Regions from separate parts of the Bacillus thuringiensis genome, predicted to be linked through region 2. Evidence: riboswitches for the same ligand, from Rfam matches in the RefSeq annotation. Region 2 holds a riboswitch; the other holds the start of a gene.

Region 1 (5,171 bases), 1.7 Mb from region 2:
ATGCTCGCATTGGTCATATATTTAGATGGTTTAGCGATGGAAGTAAGTTGATGAAGTCGTTTTTAACATATTTACTAATGTATGTATACTTGACTCTATGGACATTACTTCTTATTATTCCAGGTATTATTAAATCATTTTCTTATTCTATGACATATTTTATTTTGAATGATCATCCAGAATATACAGCGAATCAAGCGATTACTGAGAGTCGTCATATGATGAATGGACATAAAATGGATTATTTTTTACTATGCTTAAGTTTCTTAGGCTGGTTCATATTAAGTATTCTTACTATAGGAATCGGTTTCTTATGGTTAGCACCTTATTTCTACGCGACATCAGCCGCATTTTATGAAGAGATTTCAAAAGAATATTATAAAAAAGAAGGCACTACTTTCTAATAAAACACATAAACCATCTGTTCCCTATATTCTTTAGGGGGTAGGTGGTTTTCTTTTTTGAGGACTTTGTCTAAAAAATAGGTAAGATTATTTTTAGGAAAAATAAAAGGAGCAACATAAATGAAATATACTTGTCCATGTTGCGTATATAAAGTGAAACTTTAATCAGTGGGGATTTTGTTCATTCCCCACTGATTATTAGTTCTCACCAATCGGGCATTTATGGGCAGCCCGCCTCCCGCCTAACTCCTTTGTTTTAGCTGAATTTTGAGGTGGGGGTCTTACTGTCCGGCAAATAGCGGGATAAAGTAATAAGAAGGACTAAATCGGTAAATTTTATTAATGGATATATTAGGAATGAATATGAAAGTATAGATGTATAGTCAATGTTGTGTATTTGATGTTATCATATTGAATGATATGGAAATTTTTAATAGAATAAGTAACTAAAAATTCAAAGGTAATGAAGCTTTTGTTGTATAAAGAAAATACTTAGTAGTAATCAACAATATTAAAAATAAGATTCGTATTTATATAAATTTAGTAGAAATGGGGTTTTAAAAAGGAATGAGTATCAGCATAACGCGGCAAAAGATTTTGGCGGCCGCTTCTCAAATTGTGCAATGTAAAGGGGTTGCTAAATTAACCTTAGAAGCAGTGGCAAAAGAGGCGGGTGTAAGTAAAGGTGGATTATTGTATCACTTTGCAAATAAAGAAGCTTTAATAGAAGGTATGATAGTCAGAGGGATAGAGGATTATGAGGGCGCTATTTACAATAAAGTAGCGGAAGACTCAGAGAGGAAAGGGAGATGGGTTCGCTCTTTTGTAGAGGAAAGATTAAGTAATGAGAGAAGAACAGAAGAGTTGTCTAGTAGTATGATGGCAGCATTCATGTTAAAACCTGAATTACTTGAGCCATTACAACAATCATTTCAGCAACTGCAAAAGAATATAGAAAACGATGAGATAGATTCAGTATGTGCAACAATTATTAGATTAGCAGCAGATGGATTATGGTATTCGGAATATTTAGGGGTTGGCAGACTAAGCCCCGAGTTAAGAGAAAAAGTGATTCAAGCTCTTATTGTTAATTCGTATAAATAGAATATACGAACTATATAATGTGAAAACAATTCACCATTACTTATTTAATGTAGTGGTGAATTGTTTTTTTTATTAGAAAAATAGAACAATTTTATAGAGTATTGAATTATAACCGTCTAGACGGTATAGTAATATTTGGTTTAAGAGGAAAATGAAACAAAAAAAGAATAAAAGATATTTTTAGCACACTATTCGAAAGGATAGGCCGCAAAGCTTAGAGTCTACGGTAATACATATTGGTTACTAAGATCGTCTGGTTGCACATTTTTGATGCAACCGGACGGTCTTTTTTTGTTATATAAATATAAAAAAATAGGAGGGAACTATGCAAATGAAAAGTACTAAAAGGCATATTTCAATGGTTTCATTAGTTTTTCTAGTATTATTTTCAGTGCTGAATGTGTGGGCTCCAGTTATTCAAGCTGCTGTGATGAAAAGTCCAGTGGACGAAATTAATATTTCTCGTACTGATGGCACGACATCTGAACCGTATCAAGCCTCAGATGGTATGAAAGTAGAAGTGAAGTGGTCAGCTAAAGAAAAAATAAAAAGTGGAGATCAATTCACAATTGATATGCCAAAAGAGTTTCGAAAAGACCTTATGAATATGAGTTTTCCTTTAAAAGATGCTGAAGGAAAAACAGTTGGTACATGTGAGATGAAAAAGGGTCTATTAACATGTACTATGGGTGATTACGTAGAAGGAAAGAATAACATTAAAGGTTCTTTATTCGTAGAATTCTACTTTGGTCTAGAAGCATATGATGGTGTTAAAGAAATTCCATTAGAATTTAACGTTGATGGTCAAATCGTCAATAAAGAAGTAAGTGTAAATAATACGACAGAGAGACCGAAGCCACAGCCCAATACGGAAAATTTATTGAAATGGGGTTCTTATAATCAAGAAAATCCTTCAATTGCTGATTGGCTTGTATATGTAAATGCAACCGGAACAGAAATGCAAGATCTTAAATTAACAGATACATTAGGACCTGGGCATGAGTTAATTACAGACAGCGTAGTATTAGAAGAGGCTGTATTTGAAGATGGTTATGCACCAACAAATATTAAGCCAGCAGATTTATCTAACATTAAAATTAATGCAACAAAGACTGGATTTACAATTGAATTTCCAGACAGTTCAAAAGGCTATATTTTAAGATATAAAACAAAGGTTACAAATCCTGCTGCAAAGCCTCATAAAAATACTGTGAAATTAGAAGGTAAAAATATTAAAACTGAAGAAAAAGTAGGACAAGTATTTGTAAGTGGTGGGGGAGGATCCGGTTCAGGTGACAATAATCCACCTAGCATTGAAAAAAATATAGTTGATGAGAATGGCAAGCTTGTAGAGAATGAGCAGTTAACACAAATGGATCAAGTTATTCAATACCAAGTTGGTACACATATACCGAACGATCCTCCTAAATACACATCTATGGTAATTAGTGATGATTTAGAAGATGTTTTAGAAGTATTAGAGGCAAAGGTGTATGATCAAAATGGCCAAGATATTACTTCTAAAGGAACGTTAAATATAGATAAACAAAGAAGTGAAGTAACATTTACATTTGGTGAGAGTTTTGACTATAAGTCATATGAAGACCAGATAATTAACCTTAGTATTAAGGCGAAAATTAAAAATAATGCAGACTTATCTTCTTACGTAGATAAGAAGATTCCTAATAAAGCAGAATTACATTTTGATGATAAAACATTAACATCAAAAGAAGTAACCATTACGCCGCCTGAAGCTCCAAAAGACGGTACAGTATCAATTCATAAAATAGATGCTGAGAATCCGAACAAAGGGCTAAAAGGTGCCGAATTTGAAGTTCGAAATAGTGCAAATGAAGTTGTTGCAAAACTGAAAACGGACGAAAAAGGTTTTTCAGTACCTCAAACTTTAGCTCCTGGGACGTATAAAGTTTATGAAACAGTAGCGCCAGAAGGATATCAAAAATTAACAAGCCCAGTAGAGGTTACACTTCAAGCTGGAGAAACAAAAACAATTGAAATTAAAAACACTATGCAAAAGGGTCAAATTGAAGTAAAGAAAATTGATTCGGAAAATGGTGAAAAACCATTAGCAAATGCAGAGTTTGATATAGTAAAAGACAGTGTAGTAGTCGAACATATTGTTACAGATAAAGATGGTAAGGCAATCTCTAAACCGTTAGCACCAGGAAAATATATTTTAAAAGAAACAAAAGCACCTGAAGGATACCAATTAAAAGAAACAGAGTTCGAAGTAAATGTAACAGGGGACGGCATATTCCCAATACAAGTGGAAAATGCGATGGTAGACAAAGGTAATGTAGAAATTACAAAAGTGGACAAAGAAAACGGGGCAGTATTAGCCGGTGTCGAATTTGAAGTCCAAGATGAGAAAGATGGCGTAGTAAGAAAAGTAGTAACAGATAAAGATGGAAAAGCAAACGTTTCAGATCTATCAGTAGGAAAGTACAAATTAGTAGAGACGAAAAGCTTACCAGGTTATAAAAAGCTAACAGAACCAGTACCATTTGAAATAAAAAAAGGTATGACAAAAGCTTTAGCAATAAAAGTAGAAAATGAGCAGTTAGACAAAGGTTCAGTAGAAATTACAAAAATAGATAAAGATAGTCAAAAAGTATTAGAGGGCGTAGTCTTCGAAGTGCAAGATGAGCAAGGAAAAGTAGTAACAGAAGTAAAAACAGATAAAGATGGTAAAGCAAAAATCTCTGATTTATCAGTAGGAAAGTACAAATTAGTAGAGACGAAAAGCTTACCTGGCTACAAAAAGCTAACAGATTCAGTATCATTCGAAATTACAAAAGGTATGACAACAGTCCTATCATTGAAAGTAGAAAATGAACAGTTAGATAAAGGTCCAGTAGAAATTACAAAAGTAGATAAAGATAACAAAAAAGCATTAAAAGGTGTAGTCTTTGAAGTGCAAGATGAAGCTGGAACAGTAGTAAAGGAAGTAAAGACAGATAAAGATGGTAAAGCAAAAATCTCAGATCTATCAGTAGGAAAGTACAAATTAGTAGAGAAAGAAAGTTTACCAGGCTATAAGAAACTAACAGATCCAGTATTATTTGAAATCAAAAAAGGCATGACTGAAGTTCTATCATTAAAAATAGAAAATGAAATGGTAGATACGGGAAATGTAGAGATAACAAAGATAGATAAAGATAATAAAGCACCGTTAGCGGGAGTAACATTCATCGTCCAAGATGAAAAGGGTAATGAAGTTACAAAAGTAACGACAGATAAAGATGGAAAAGCAAATGTTTCAGATTTACCTGTAGGAAAGTATGAATTAGTAGAGGTAGAAAGTTTACCTGGTTATAAAAAGCTAGAAAAACCAGTATCATTTGAAATCAAAAAAGGCATGACCGAGGTTCTATCATTAAAAGTAGAAAATGAAATGGTGGATACAGGGAATGTAGAGATAACAAAAATAGATAAAGATAGTAAAGCTCCATTAGAAAATGTTGTATTTGAAGTACGTGATTCAAAAGGAAAAGTAGTTGCGAAAGTAACGACGGATAAAGAAGGAAAAGCAAACGTTTCAGATTTACCTATTGGGAAGTATGAGTTGGTGGAAGTAGAAACACCGGCAGGATACAAACCACTAGAAAAGCCAATTTCATTCGAAATTGAAAAGGGTAGAGT
Region 2 (5,171 bases):
CGACAGTAACCGGCACTTGAATCTCCGCTTGTACACCTTGCTTCGTTTCAATTACAACCGTTACAGTATGATTCCCTATTGTTTTGGTATCTGGAATATTGATTAACTTCACTACTGATATTGGTTTATCTACATCCAAATTCGTATCTACAGATAAATCTGTCACAAATTTAGAAATATCCATTTTTGTTAAATCTGTTCCTTGCACTACTTTTTGTAGGACTGGTTTCCCAGTTGGAATACCTTTATACCTTATTTTTGCGATTCCATCTCGATTACTATCTTGTCCATTCTTATCGCCATCTAAATAATTTTTAGCTGACACCGGTATTTCAAGATAACCACCTTTGTAATATTTCATTACATCAGCACCTTTTACAGGAGAACCTGTAATTGTCATTTCATAAATTTTCCCGTTGAATTCTTCTGTTTTTAGCGCATTTACTTTCGCAACCGCAGTGACTTTATTGTTTGTCCTGCTAATATCAAAGAAACTACTTACATCATCTCCACTCTCCACATCTTGAATGGAAACATCATTCACAGTAAAATCCTTATTCACTTCACTTTCTAATACAAAAGATTTCGCATAGTGAATCTCTTTCGATTGAGCAGGCATATTTTGATATACCTTATAAGAAAGTTGACGGGAATTATCTTCCACAATATCTCCTATTACACTTGGAGCTGGAATTTCAATTTGTGCAATCGCTAATTGGTCGTATGATACATTAACACCTGAAGCATTTAATCTAACTTCTAGCGGTAATTCTGTTAAATTATCAAATGTAATTGTCATATCTGCTTCTGGAGTAGCTACTGGACCTGCTGTTCCAGAAAACTCGATTTTATTATTCCCTTTGTCTTGATACCTAATTGAACTCGTATCATACACGTATAAATTCGTTAAATGACTACCATCATTACGTAACGTTACATTTTTATAACTATTTATCCTTTTGAAATTCCACATTGCCGTTAATGGTACTTTTTTACTTGTTCCGTGTTCATAAAATTCAAAGGAAGCATTATAAGTTTGTCCTGACCTTCCGTTCCCATATAATTGTAAAAAGTTTTTTGCATCACCTTTAGTTATTGGTGTTTTAACATCTACAGATGAAGCTGTCATAGAGTGAATATTAATACGGACATCAATCCATTTCCCTTGATATTCACCAGCTTTTTTTACTAATACGTACTGTTCTCTATTTGAATTTCTAAATGTATATTGACTTTGACCAGTTCTGTCATTGCTACTACCCTTTACCTCATATGTTACTTGTGGGCTCCAAACAAATCTAAAAGCATATTTACCCGAGATAGAAGGCCCTTCACCTGTTCTATTATTTATTACCTTTACATTTGGATATTTAAGAATACTTGTAACAGGACTAGCAGCTAGTAGAGATTGGCTCTTTAATACCTTCTCAGCTTGAATAGCAGGTAATTCCTGATTATTTTCGTTTATCCTATTGCTCTCTTTTAATTCATTTTCCTTTGGTACGAGTTCCTCATTAACCTTTTCTTTCGCTAAAGTCTTCGTTTCTTTTGGAACTTCAGCATTAGTAGCATTTATTTCTTGTTTTTTATTTTCTTCCGATACTTTCACTTTTTCACTGATTTCTTTTTTCACAACTTCCTCTGAAGCCTTTGGATTTTCATCAGAAATAGCTATATTTAAAGCCTCTTTTTTCTCTACAACATGTAGAGAAGGAGATTCAATTTTCTTTTCATTTCCTTCAAACTTCACTATCGGTTCAAATTTGTACTCTCCAGCTTTTTTCATTTGAATGACTACATATACGTCACCGATAAAATTACTTTGCTCATTCTTTTCAATTTTTACAATGTGATCTTCTGTTACTGAAATGCTTTGAATCGCTTTATTGTTTTCGTTCATTTTTTTCGTTTCTGCTTCATTGAACAGCTGCTCATTAGATAATTTCAGCTCGATATTAGCATCTTGTTTATTTGTATTTGTAATCTTTAATACTACATTTTCATCAACTTTTATTTCTTGTTTATCCATATGAACGATAAAACGTCCTTGCTCGTCGTTTGTAACCGCATAAACTTTCGTTGCAGAGTAATCTAGCACACCAACTTGGGTAAATAATATTCCTCCAGCGAGAAGTATACGCCCAAATTTACCTATTTGATTTTGCAATGTACTTCCCTCCCCCACTTTCTATGTACCGAATATTTCGAATATTAGATGTATTAATCGACTAAATTTACAATCATAATGTGTATTCCTAAAAAATAAAAAGCCTGGTTGCCTCTTCGATTTTCATACATCACAACATGTGTGAAAATCCAAACTGCAACCAGACTATCATAGTAATTTTCATTACCTTAGACTCTTAGCTTTGCGACCTATCCTTTCGAATAGTGTGCCCATTTATTTTTTCTTTTTGAGACAATAAAAAATCCGGTTGCCTCTTCGATTTTCATACATACAACTATGTGTGAAAATCCAAACTGCAACCAGACTATCATAGTAATTTTCATTACCTTAGACTCTTAGCTTTGCGACCTATCCTTTCGAATAGTGTGCCCATTTATTTTTTCTTTTTGAGACAATAAAAAATCCGGTTGCCTCTTCGATTTTCATACATACAACTATGTGTGAAAATCCAAACTGCAACCAGACTATCATAGTAATTTTCATTACTTTAGACTCTTAGCTTTGCGACCTATCCTTTCGAATAGTGTGCCAAAAATAGGTATTTATTTATCGTGTTTTGAATATACCATTAAAACCCAAAAAAGAAAATAGTTTTTTTAGAAAAAAACAATTAATTTTTATAGTCTAAATTTTTTACCAAAAAATCCATAATAAAAACTTATAAAAACATTTTGATCTTAGAAACACATCATACATTCTTTATCGATAAAATGAGATTTTTACTATCCACAAATAGCAAGATAAAATAGAAAAACATCACTTATTTGGAAGTGATGTTTTTTCTATTTAATGCAGTGGTAACATAACCTCAACCGTCGTTCCAACCCCAACTTCACTTTCAAAACTCATTTTACCGTTGTGGTCTTTAATAATTTTTTCTGTAACTACTAAACCTAGACCAGTTCCTGTTTCTTTCGTTGTATAAAAGGCTTCATTTAACTTTGGAATTTTATCTTTCGGAATGCCGCATCCCTCATCTTTCACTTGAATGATGATTCCATCTTTTACAGTAACTTTAATCGTAATTGTTCCGCCAACTGACATTGCTTCAATTGCATTTTTAATTAAATTAAAAAAGACCTGTTTTAATCGTTTTTCATCACATGTAATTGATGGTAAGTCTTTACTGTAAATACCTTGTATGTTGACTCCTTGTTTTAACGCAGGCTTTTCCATAACTCGAATAACATAAGAGATAATTTCTTCTATGTTATGAGTTTCTGATTCTAGTGATTTAGAGTTCTCAAATCCACTAAGTTCTGTAGCAATTATATGAATCCGATCTACTTCTTGTTTCATAATATCACTATAAATTTTATCCTCTGGATGCTTGTCTGCTTGTTTATTCACAAGTTTTTTTAAGTTTGCTAAAGGTCTTCTAATCTTATAACCAATAACCGTTGCCATCTTTCCAACAGCTGCTAGTTTTTCTGTCTGTTTTATTTCTTTATCCATCATCTCAAGCGTACGAACGTAAGACTGAACCCTCAAAAATATAATCCAACATATGATAGTAAATACGCTATATAATGCCATTGGAATTAAAACGAGAGAAGATTGAATAATGATTCCTGTAAGAGCATACTTTCCGACAAGTATCGCTGGAACTAACCAGAAATATCTTTTATTCACAAAGATTGGTGCGAACAAAATAAAAAATCCTTCTACTATATTTCCACCGTCAAATTCTGCATCGCTACCATAATAAATCATAATGTTATGGATACAATCTAATACATTATAGCCAATTAGAATAATATACTTTACCGCAAAAACATTCTTCCATTTCATAAAGTATATTCCAATACAAAACAATACCACCATCAAAAAGTAAAGCCATAAACCTAAGCCATCTTCAAACTCTCCTACGCCTTCTTGCTCTCCACCGATTAATGGTACGATAAATTCATAGGCAAGATCATATACAAAAAATATAATGAAAAATAAACTTAAAAATGCTTTCAGCGCCTTTATTTCTTCATTTTTAAATATATAGCCTTTATTCATATGGTAACTCCTAGCTTTTCTTCCACTTGGATTTCAGTATTTCCACACTTCCTTGGGAGAATGATGTCTATTCTCGTTCCAGTATCTCTTTCACTTGAAATATGCAGCTCACCAAGGTGCTCGGCGACAATTCGATTCGCTACCGTAAGTCCCAGACCAATTTTATCTTGTTTCGTTGTATAAAAGGCCTCTGTAACACGAATTAAGTTTTCTTGCTTAATACCATGACCATTATCAATCACGCTGATCATTACATACTCTTTCCCTTTATTTTCTAATCTTACATGTAATATGCCACCTTGTTCCATTGCCTCTAAAGCATTTTTTATCGTATATAAAAAGACTCCTCTTATTCTTCGTTCATCACATTCAATTTCTATTGTTTTTTCTTCCACATTAGAAATAAACTGTACGTTTAATTCATTCATTTTTTCGCGAAGACTTGTTATTACTTGTAATACAATTTTCCCCACATCATGTTTCTTATAAATAGAAGGTTTGCATGTAGCAACTTCCATCAACTCACTTATCATATTATTCATATTTTCTATTTCAAAAATCATACGTTTATAAATAGGATCCTCTTCATGCTTCTCTCGTTGTAATTGTGTAAATCCTTTTAATGAAGCGAGTGGATTTTTAATTTCATGTCCAACCGTCGCTGCCATTTTCCCAATTACCGCTAATTTTTGCGATTCACTAGCAATCGCAATACTTTCCTTTACAGCTGAAAGATATTGTAAAAATCGGTTTAAAATGATATATGCCGCTATTAACATAAGTGTATACATAATAAGGTACATAAATGCTTTTACTTCCTCTAATACAAATAAATAAATCAAATATTTTCCTACAATAGAAGAAAGTAAAATCACATAAAATTTTTTATTTAAAAATATGGGTACAAAGAAAATGAGAATAATTTCTATTATATTTGTCGCATCAAACGCCGCCTTATTATAAAAAACATACGAAA

What was found. A riboswitch is a leader RNA that binds a small molecule or an ion and turns the genes downstream of it on or off. The one in region 2 is predicted to bind cyclic di-GMP.
Positions count from the first base shown of each region.
Region 1: another riboswitch for cyclic di-GMP. It lies ahead of AC241_RS05380 (SpaA isopeptide-forming pilin-related protein); the one in region 2 lies ahead of AC241_RS23670 (WxL domain-containing protein).

Region 1 is NZ_CP012099.1:1,036,781-1,041,951, forward strand. It holds gene AC241_RS05370 (DUF975 family protein) at 1-404, shown strand, start outside; gene AC241_RS05375 (TetR/AcrR family transcriptional regulator) at 972-1,508, shown strand; cyclic di-GMP riboswitch class I at 1,681-1,773, shown strand; gene AC241_RS05380 (SpaA isopeptide-forming pilin-related protein) at 1,834-5,171, shown strand, end outside.
Region 2 is NZ_CP012099.1:4,581,890-4,587,060, forward strand. It holds gene AC241_RS23670 (WxL domain-containing protein) at 1-2,167, opposite strand, end outside; cyclic di-GMP riboswitch class I at 2,320-2,408, opposite strand; cyclic di-GMP riboswitch class I at 2,480-2,568, opposite strand; cyclic di-GMP riboswitch class I at 2,640-2,728, opposite strand; gene AC241_RS23675 (ATP-binding protein) at 2,975-4,195, opposite strand; gene AC241_RS23680 (ATP-binding protein) at 4,192-5,171, opposite strand, start outside.